3 regions of the Streptomyces sp. NPDC056231 genome follow, and region 2 is predicted to be linked to each of the others. Evidence: riboswitches for the same ligand, from Rfam matches in the RefSeq annotation. Region 2 holds a riboswitch; each other region holds the start of a gene.

Region 1 (3,265 bases), on a different contig from region 2:
GGGTGGCATAGGCCCAGCCGGACCCCTTGCCCTCCCAGAACGACCAGTAGCGGTAGCCGGCCGCATGGGCGGTGCCCGCGCCGAGCACGGTCAGAGCGGCGCCGAGCACCAGCAGCAGCGCGACGGCCACCCGTCCGCCGAACGCATTCCCCGCACGATTTCCCGCTCGGTTCACGGCTGCTGGGGCTTCCGGCGGCTGCTGATCAGGAAGCCGATACCCGCACCGGCGGCGAGGCCGATACCGACCAGCCACCACACTCCGAGACCGGCGTCGTCGCTGGTGCCGGCCTCGGCCGAGAAGTCGTCCGGGGTCTCACTGGGCGTGATGACGGCGGCGGGCGCGGGTCCGCTCGCGTTCAGTTCCCGGATCAGGTCGACGCCGCCGAAGTCGTGGGCGTCGGCGCCGGTCGCGTGCGCGGCCAGGACCAGCTGGGCGTAGGCGGCGGGGCCGCCCTCCTCGGCCCAGCTCCTGGAGTTCTTCTGCAGCCAGCCGACCGCGCCGGCCGCCTTGTTCTTGTGGCCGGCCGAGGCCAGGGCGACGACCGCGTCCGCGGTGTTGCCGACGTCGGGCTGCGGGGTGGTGTCGTCGGCGCCCGGCATCGGCGGCAGGTTCAGGTGGTTGCCGTTCTTCGCGAGGGCGTCCGCGAGGTAGAAGGCGCCGTTCCGGGCGGCCTGCTCCGGCTTGACGACGTCGCCCTTCCGGCAGGCCGGCGGCTTGCCTGCGACCGCGGCGTTGTCTCCGGCGGCCATCCCCTTGCCCATCGAGCCGAGCACGGCGGCCGCGGTGGCGTCCGCGTTCGCGGCGAGCTTCCCGCCCTTGTCGGGCTGGTAGGCGAACGCGCCGCCGTCCGGGCCGCCGCACGGGATCGCGAGAGCGAGCAGCGCGTCGTACGGGGTTTTGCCGCCAGGATTCGTCATGTCGCCGATCCGCTGGCCCTGCCGGGCCAGCGCGCCGATCACGATCGAGGTGGAGTTGGCGTCGCTGGGGGAGCCCGGGTTGTAGCCCCAGCCGCCGTCCTCGTTCTGGATGGACTTCAGCCAGCGGACGCCGTTGTTGACGATGTCGCCGTGCCCGCCGACCTCCGCCAGCGCCTGCACCGCGGCGGCGGTCGCATTGGTGTCCAGCGTGGTCTTGGCGTCGCACGCCTTGGAGACATCGGCGCGGTACGAGGCGTAGGCGCCGTTCGCGCACTGCTGGGCGATCAGCCAGTCCACCGACTTCGTCGCGGGCACGACCCCCTCGACGCGCTGGGCGAGGAACGCCAGCGACTGCCGCCAGACCCCGTCGTACGTCGGGTCCTTGGTGCCGTACAGCCCGGAGGGCAGCGCGACGGACGGGGTGGGGGAGGGAGACGGCGCCGCGACCGCGGCCGGGGCAGCGGCCGCACAGAGCACGGTGGCGATGGCGGCGAGCGCTGCTGCGCTGCGGCGTACGGTCATGGCGGGCTGGGCCTCTCCTGTGGGGAACCGGGCACAGGCACACACAGGCACCAGGCTCCGGCCCCGTATTCCTCGACGGTGCCGGTCACCGGGGTTCCGGTGACGCGAGCCGGTCACGACCGCGGACAGGGCAGCCCGACTCACCGCTGTGTCGGCGGCTCACGGTTGCGTGGTCAGTGCCGGATTTGCACCGGCTTCCCCCTGAACGGGCATGATGACGACTCGCACACTCTACCGGGACGTAGCACGCTCACCTCGGGCGGAGGGCTGCCTCACACCGCGACGTACGTCACCGGCCCGCTGCCGGGCACCGCCTCCGCGCGCCCCAGCTTCACCAGCCGGCGCACATGGGCCTCCGCCTCGGAGACGGCGATGTTCCGCGAGCCGTACGGGATCTGTTCCCAGGGCCGGTTCCACTCCATCCGCTCGGCCAGTTGCCACGGCGTCAACGGGGTGGCGAGCAGAGCGAGCAGTCCGGTCAGCCGCTCCTCGTGATGGTCGAGGAGTTCCCGTACGCGTCCCGCCGCGTCCGTGAACGCGTGCTGGTGGGCGGGCAGCACCTCGGCGACCCCGAGCCGGCCGATGCGCTCCAGTGAGTCCAGGTAGTCGCCCAGGGGGTCGGTGACCGCCGCGTCGTCCGGGTCCTCGTACAGCCCGATGTGGGGGCTGATCCCGGGCAGCAGATGGTCGCCGGAGAAGAGGCGGCCGCGGCCGGGCAGATCGGCCGGATGGTCCTCCTCCAGGTGCAGGCAGACATGGCCGGGGGTGTGGCCCGGCGTCCAGATCGCCCGGAGCCGCCGGCCCGCGAGGTCGAGCAGCTCGCCGGGGACGATCTCCCGGTCCGGAAGGGCGGCGCGCAGTCCGGGTAGCGTGCGCATCCGGCCGCCGCCCGTGCGGGCGGCGCGCAGCGGGGCGAGGTGCTCCTCGGGTGCGCCGGCCGCGGCGAGCTTCGCCGCCAGGTAGGTCAGCCAGGTGCCCGGTTCGGACTCACGGGTACGGCGCACGATCGCCGTGTCCGCGGCATGCATCGCGATCCACGCCCCCGACGCCTCGCGGACCTGTCCGGAGAGTCCGTGGTGGTCGGGATGGTGGTGGGTGATGACCACGCCGTGGATGCCGGCGATGTCCACACCCGCGGCGGCGACTCCGGCGACCAGGGTGTCCCAGGCGTCGGGGTCGTCCCAGCCGGTGTCGACGAGGACCGGCCCGCGATCGGTGTCGAGGACGTGCACCAGGGTGTGGCCGAGCGGGTTGTCCGGGATCGGGACCTTGATGGACCACACGCCGCCACCGTGCTCGGTCACCTGTGTCATGGGGCTTCCCCTCTCCCGTCCCCGCCCGCGGCTGTGTTGCGCCACGCCCACTGTAACGAGAACTCGTTCCATTAGTAGCCCAGGACGGCTATCGGTTTCGGGTCAACGGGTCAGCGAGGGAACGTAGTTCCCCCGGTCACCGCGGATCGAAGGGGAAGATGTGGTGGATGTCCGATGCGTGGACTCCTGGAACTGGAACTGATATCAGTTCTGACACGGAGTCAGGTGTGAAGTCAGGTGCGGAGTCGGTACGTGCCGGGTCGCGGGAGGCAGCAGCCATGACCGAGCTTGTGGAACACGGAAAACTGTTCATCGGCGGGGAGTTGGTCGATCCGCTCGGCCGGGACGTCATCGAGGTGATATCGCCCCACACCGAGCAGGTCATCGGCCGGGTGCCGCACGCCTGCGAAGCGGATGTGGACCGGGCCGTCACCGCTGCCCGCCGGGCCTTCGACGAAGGGCCCTGGCCGCGCGCGTCCCTGGACGAGCGGATCGAGGTGGTCACGCGGATC
Region 2 (3,265 bases):
GACGATCATCCTGGCGGCGTGCGGAATCATCAGGCCGATGAAGCCGATCGCCCCGCTGTAGGCGACCAGCACGCCGATGATCAGTGACACCAGCACGAAGACGCCGCCCCGGAAGCGTCCGGGGTCCAGGCCGAGGCTGCGGGCCCCTTCCTCCCCAGTAAGCAGCAGATCCAGCGGACGGGCCAGACTGATCAGGAGTACGGCCCCGACGCCCAATACTGCGGCGGGCAGCGCCAGTTGGTCCCAACGGGCGCCACCCAGGCCGCCCAGCGTCCAGAACAGGATCGCCCGCACATGCTCGGCCCGGGAGGACAGCACCAGGATCAGGCTGGTGAACGCGGACAGCACGTACTGGATCGCCACCCCGGCCAGGATCAGCCGGCCCGTTGTCATGGTGCCGCCGCGCCGGGCCATCGCGTAGACGGCGACCAGCGCGGCCATGGACCCGGCGAACGCGGCAATGGGCAGGGCCACGTCGGTGGCCGCCCCGGCGCCGACCCCCATCACGACGACCACGGCAGCGCCCGCTGATGCCCCGGACGAGGCGCCCAGCAGAAACGGATCGGCCAACGGGTTACGCACCAGCGCCTGGAGCACCGTGCCCGACAGGGCCAGCCCGGCGCCGACGACGGCCCCGAGCAGCACCCTGGGCAGTCGCACCTCCCACACGATCGTCGGGTACGCACCGGTGCGTTCACCACCCAGGACCGTACTCAGTACCTCGCCCGGCGGAATCCGTACCGGGCCGAGCGCCAGACCGGCCACCGCCGCCGCGAGCAGCAGCACCGTGAGAACGCCGATCACGACGGGGGTCGAGCGGAGGACGGACTTCGGACCGGGGCGGGCGGACTCCGCGCTCACGGAGTGCCGGGGTGCAGCTGCCCGGCCAGGCCCTGCACGGCGTCGGCGACCCGGACACCGAGCACGGCCGAGGACAGCGGGAGTACCGCGAACTTCTTATTCTTGATCGCCGGCACGTCCGCGAGCGCCGGATCGTTCAGCAGCCGCTTCTTCTTGGCCGCCACCGTGGTGCCTCCGTAGTCGTAGATCACGACCACCTCGGGCTTGCGCTTGATGACCTGCTCCCAGGACACGTCGCCGAAGGTGGCGTCGAGGTCCGCGAAGACGTTCCTGCCCCCGGCGAGCCGGACGATCTCGTTGCCGATGCCCTTACCGCCCGCGGTGAACGCGGAGCTGTCGCCGGAGTCGTACACGAACACCGAGGGACGCGAGGAGCCCTTGAGCTCTGCCTCGACCGTCGCGATCTTCTGCCGCTCCTCGGCAAGCAGATTCTTGCCGCGCTCCGGTACGCCGAAGACCCGGGCGACTTGGGTGATCTCGGTGGCGAGCTGATCGATACCGACCTTGCCCTTGGCGCAGTTCTCGATGTTCAGCCGGGTGTTGATGCCGTCCTTCTGGAGCCCCGCCCGGTCCCGGCCCTTGGCCTTGTCGAAGGCGCTGCTGTACCCGCCGTAGACGAAGTCGGGGTTGGCGCCGAGCAGCACCTCCTTGGAGGGGTACTCCTTCGCGAGCACCTTGGTTCCGGCGTACGCGGACCGGTACTTCGGCAGGATGCTGTCGTCCAGGTAGGCCGTCCCGGCCAGCCGGTCCTGAAGCCCGAGGGCCAGCATGACCTCGGTGACGTGCTGGTTCATGGTGACAGCCCGCTTCGGCGGGGCGTCGAAGGTCGTCCTCGTACCGCAGTTGGTGACCGTGTAGGGGAAACCGTCGGCGGCCGGTGCGGCTTCTGCCTTGCTCTCGCCGCCCGTTCCGGAGCCGCAGCCGGTGAGCGGCAGGAGGAGCAGCGGTATGAGTGCGAGTGGTACACGGCGGATCCGGGGCATGGCCGAGCCTTTCCGGGGGATGTCCTCGTCCCCTGGGTCGTACGAGAAGGCGGCGCGGCCAGTATCTGGCTTCCGGGCTGCTGCAGCCCGGTCACAGTGGCGGGACCGTACCGGATTCACACCGGTTTCCTGACGCACGTCGCCTGAGTTTCGAAGCCCATTCTGTCAGACCGTGTATTCCGGCAGGGCCTGACCCTTGCACTACCGACCATGGCCGGCCCTGGACGCCGATGTCCGCGACGACGACCGGTAATGCGGACGGTTACGCTCGGAACCGCAGGCTCGAACGCTCTCGCGGGTCTCTTTCCTCACCAACTGGACGTGGGACAGATGCGGTTCGCCACGGAAAGTTCGTCCAGGCCCGGCCGGTTTTGGGCATTGGGCCGGACTGCGAGCCTGGCTGACGGCGCACGAGGACTTCGCCCAGCTGCCGCCTGCATCCGTGACGGTATGGGACCGCTATCTCGCGTACGGGACCGCGCTCGGCGTCACCAGCTTGACCGGCCGGCTCCTTGGCTTCGACTCCGGAGACCGGCGACGCGTCTGGTCCTCATACGGAGGGACCTGGCGCCCGGTGCGGATCCGCTACCCGCGGCTGCGCCCCGGCTTCGGCGGCTCGACGATCCGGCTGCTGCAGTTGGCGGCCGCGGCGGGCGTGGTCGCGGTGGGCCTCTGCGCCTTCGCGATGCTGCGGCAGCCCGACTGGGCGGTCGCAGTCGACGCGCACAGCGGCGGCTCGCTGCGCCGGCCGGGACTGGTGCTGAGCGCCGGCTGGGTGGGCAGCGCGCTGCTCGGCCTTGTGGTGGCCGGCAAGTTCAGCCGCTGGACACTGCTCGTGGCGTTCCTGGCGATGATGCCCGGCAACTTCGCGAGCGGCAGCCACGGCTGGTTCAGCGATGCGGCGGCCCACGAGGGGCCCCTGCTCGGCGAGTTGGCGGCGATCGCGGCCTTCGGCGTGCTGGCGACGTACTTCCTGGCACTCGCCTGCTTGGAGCGGCGGGAGCCCGACACGATCACCGGTGAGGTGCTGCGGATGGAGTCGCGCAAGGGCAAGGAGGTGGCCCGGTTCCTGGCCCTCGACGAGGGGAACACGGACGTGACCACCGCCTGGGCGCTGCCCGCGGCCTCGCAGGGCATCGCGACCGGCGCCCAGGTGCGGCTGAGGGTCTCGCGGGGCACCCGCACCATCCGCTCCGCGGAGCTGGTGAGGGCCGCGATGCCGGAAGGTGACCGAGCGAAGGCCGCCAAGCAGGACGCCTCTCAGTGCTAACACCTCCCGGTGCCCCTCATCAGGCAGGTTCCGCCGGTGCGGGCCCCAGGGCCTGGATCGCGAGATCGATCGCGGCGGTCAGACGCTCGGTGCCGTGGCCGGCGCGTTCGCGCACCCGCAGGCCGTGTGAGGGGGCGGCGAGGGTCGCGGG
Region 3 (3,265 bases), on a different contig from region 2:
GACGGACTGACCTCCCGCTCCGGGCACCCGTTCCCGCACAGCGCCCACACCGCGGGCGAATCCCCCTCCCATGCCCTGGACTCCGGGCACGCCCCGGGCCGCCAGCCCGGCGATCTTCGCCACCACGCCGTCGGCGATCGTGGTTCGGCCCCGCGATCCAGGTTCCGTTCTGCGGTTTCCGCCGTGCGGTCCTGCTCCGTGCACGGCCTCGGATTGTGGGCGGGTGGTCTCGGGTTTCACCTGCGTTTGATCGGTCATGGCCGGTCGCCCTTCCGACGAGAAGGTGGATTCGAACGCTTTGGCCAGTTTACGTACCATTTGTCAACATTGCGCGAGTGATAGGGGTATGCGGGCGGATTCACGGGCGGATTCACGGGCGGGTCCGCCGCAGAGGGGATGGGTGGGATTCCGCGGTTCGTCACGGAGACGGCTCGCCCGCCCACCGTCTGTCCGCTGCGCTGGTGACCGCAGACGAAAGGTCGGCCCAACGATGCACCGGTGGCAGGGCCGTTGCGGTTCGCTGCGGTGTTCTTCGTCCAGTGGGACGGCTGCTGCGCCACACTCCGATCGTGGTCTTCCTGCCACAGGTGGCGAACCTCGGGGGCCTACACCATCCTGGGCTCCGCCTCCACGACCGCTTCGGTCGCACCGTTGACGAACTCGGACAGCCCGACCGGTCGTCGGGGATGCTGTGACCTGACGTCACCGGCAGGGCGGGCCGGTCCGGCGGTGGCGGGCGACGGGTTACGGGGCGTCGGTTCCGGTGTTCAAGGACCGGCCACAGCGCAGGTTCCAGCGGCCGGACCGGCCGCTGAGCTCTGTCAGTGTCAACGGGGCGACGTCCAACCGCCAGAACGCCTGCGGCGGAAGGCCCAGCGCATGCACGATCGCGGCGCGCACCACCGCGGGTTCGACCACAGCGATCAGGCGGCCGTCCCCGGCGCCGTCCCGATGCAACGAGTCCAGCCAGCCGCCCACTCGCGCACACAGGTCCAGTAGCGACTCGCCGCCGTGCGGTGCCGCCGAAGGGTCGGACAGCCAGGCCGACACCGCCTCCGGCTCGGCCTCGCTCACCTCCGCCAGCCGCTGCCCGCTCCAGCGCCCCAAGTTCCAGCCGTGGAGGACCGGTTCGGGCTCGGAGTGCAGCCCCAACGCCTCGGAGGTCCCGGCGCACCGTTCGTCCGCTCCGCACACCCGGCGATCGGCTGGAGGCACCGCGGCAGCGGCCGCACGCGCCCGCCGGACACCGGACGCGTCGAGCGGGGCGTCGCCGTCGAAACGGGCTTCACGCAACGCCGCATTGAGCGCCGGTGAGATCAACATCACGTGCACCGTCAACACCGGTGTCAACTCCCTGAACTGTGGCCTTTCGGGTAAGCACACCATGGCATCCGGGCCTCCCGGCCCCGCAGTCGGCGCCATGGCGGCGCGTGCCCGCAGGCGGTATGGTCGCGACGAACATGACGACGGTGTGACGGAAGTCCGGTGAGAATCCGGCACGGTCGCGCCACTGTGAACCCGTACTCCTGCGGGAAGTCAGACCCGGCACCGTCGTCTCAGGCACCACGATCGGGACGCGTGTTCCCTCAGGAGGTTCTGCCATGGCACAGACTGCTGCCCCCGCAACCGTCGCCACCCCCGCCATCACCCCCATCTCACTGAAGGCCATTGCCCCGTGGGCGGTCTTCTTCGGCATTCTCATGCTCGTTCTGCTGTACTTCGTCGGCGCAGAGCAGGGTGCCACCGCCGTCATCTCCGGCGAAGGTGTCCACGAGTGGGTCCACGACGGCCGTCACCTGCTCGGTTTCCCCTGCCACTGACGCGCTGCACACCTCAGGGGAACCGTTCATGAACTCCATATCTGTCAGAGCGCTGCTCGTCCGCGGCATGCTGGCCGGACTTGCCGCGGGCGCGCTCGCTCTTGCCGTCGCCTACTTCCTCGGCGAATCCCGGGTGGACGCGTCGATCGCGCTCGAAGAGGCTCACAGTCACGAGCACGGCGGTGAGGAACTCGTCAGCCGTACCATGCAGTCCACCGCGGGTCTCGCCACCGGTGTCCTGGTCTTCGGCGTGGCGATCGGCGGCATCGCCGCGCTGGTCTTCTGCTACGCACTCGGCCGCATCGGCAGGTTCGGCCCGAGAGCCACGGCCGCATTGATCGCGTTCGGCGCCCTGCTGACCGTGTACGTCGTGCCGTTCCTCAAATACCCGGCCAATCCGCCGGCTGTCGGAAATCCCGACACGATCGGCCAACGCACCACCTTGTTCTTCCTGATGGTCGCCCTCAGCGTGCTGTTGGCCGTCGCTGCCGTCATCTTGGGCAAGCGGCTGGCTCCCCGCCTGGGCAACTGGAACGCGTCCATCGCCGCGTCCGCCGCCTATGTGCTCGTCATCGGGCTGGCCTACGCCTTCCTGCCCTCGTTCAACGAGGTCGGCAAGGACTTCCCGGCCAGTCTGCTGTGGGAGTTCCGCCTTGCCACCCTCGCCGTTCAGGCCACGCTGTGGACCACTTTCGGTCTGGTCTTCGGCTATCTGACCGAGCGGCTGCTGGCGCCCAAGGCCGGCGCAGTGACGGCCGGGGACGGTCCCACGTCCCACGCGGCCGCCGCTGCGAGCTGAGGCGCCGGCCGACTCGTCGGCCGTATGACGGCAGAACCCACCGGGATGCCCCGGTGGGTTCTGCCGTCTATGCGGCGTCCGTCGCGTCGGTCGCTTCAGTCACGTACGTCGGATGCGTTGTGTCCGACGCCTCCGATGGCTCCGGCGTGTCCGACCAGTCGATCAAGAAGTGCTTCAGCCGGTCGTCCGCCCTGACGAAGCGCATTCCTGCTGCCATCATGACGTGGTGGGACGCGATGTTGTCGAGGTCGGCATCGCCGATCACGGCGGCGACACCCTCGCCGCGGGCGAACTCCAGCAGTGCCCGCAGCGCCTCGGAGGCGTACCCCTTGCCGCGCGCCGCAGGGGTCAGGCCGTAGCCGATTGTCACCTGCCCCTCCGCGTCCGGAACGCCGTGAAAGCCCACTCCGCCTATGGTGTGTCCGTCCTGACGGAGGCGGATCTCGTAGGCGCCGAACGGCTGGGGATTGCCGGTGTCGGCGCAGTGCTCCAGGAAATGCCGGGCCCCGGCCGCGTCGCCGTCGCCGGGGTACTCCGGTGCCCATAGGGCACCCGGCCCCGGACGGCGGGCCACGATGTTCTCCGCCTCGGCGGGACTCAGCGGGTGGAGTACGAGTCGAGGTGTCAGAAGATCTCTCATGACTCG

Evidence for each region. Region 2 has a riboswitch for cobalamin ahead of ACNPQM_RS12300 (ABC transporter substrate-binding protein). Riboswitches for the same ligand answer to the same signal wherever they lie in the genome.
Region 1: it holds a riboswitch for cobalamin, as region 2 does, so the genes downstream of both, ACNPQM_RS00720 (prenyltransferase/squalene oxidase repeat-containing protein) here and ACNPQM_RS12300 (ABC transporter substrate-binding protein) in region 2, are expected to answer to the same signal.
Region 3: it holds a riboswitch for cobalamin, as region 2 does, so the genes downstream of both, ACNPQM_RS22350 (CbtB domain-containing protein) here and ACNPQM_RS12300 (ABC transporter substrate-binding protein) in region 2, are expected to answer to the same signal.

What each region holds. Positions count from the first base shown of each region.
Region 1 is NZ_JBLVKW010000001.1:157,994-161,258, reverse strand. It holds gene ACNPQM_RS00725 (SCO2322 family protein) at 1-130, opposite strand, end outside; gene ACNPQM_RS00720 (prenyltransferase/squalene oxidase repeat-containing protein) at 172-1,440, opposite strand; cobalamin riboswitch at 1,547-1,681, opposite strand; gene ACNPQM_RS00715 (MBL fold metallo-hydrolase) at 1,713-2,753, opposite strand; gene ACNPQM_RS00710 (aldehyde dehydrogenase) at 3,032-3,265, shown strand, end outside.
Region 2 is NZ_JBLVKW010000011.1:105,277-108,541, reverse strand. It holds gene ACNPQM_RS12305 (FecCD family ABC transporter permease) at 1-861, opposite strand, end outside; gene ACNPQM_RS12300 (ABC transporter substrate-binding protein) at 858-1,844, opposite strand; cobalamin riboswitch at 1,883-2,006, opposite strand; gene ACNPQM_RS12295 (hypothetical protein) at 2,287-3,114, shown strand; gene ACNPQM_RS12290 (ISAs1 family transposase) at 3,111-3,265, opposite strand, start outside.
Region 3 is NZ_JBLVKW010000029.1:33,286-36,550, forward strand. It holds gene ACNPQM_RS22340 (Asp23/Gls24 family envelope stress response protein) at 1-258, opposite strand, end outside; gene ACNPQM_RS22345 (histidine phosphatase family protein) at 745-1,323, opposite strand; adenosylcobalamin (AdoCbl) riboswitch at 1,450-1,598, shown strand; gene ACNPQM_RS22350 (CbtB domain-containing protein) at 1,602-1,820, shown strand; gene ACNPQM_RS22355 (CbtA family protein) at 1,849-2,619, shown strand; gene ACNPQM_RS22360 (GNAT family N-acetyltransferase) at 2,687-3,259, opposite strand.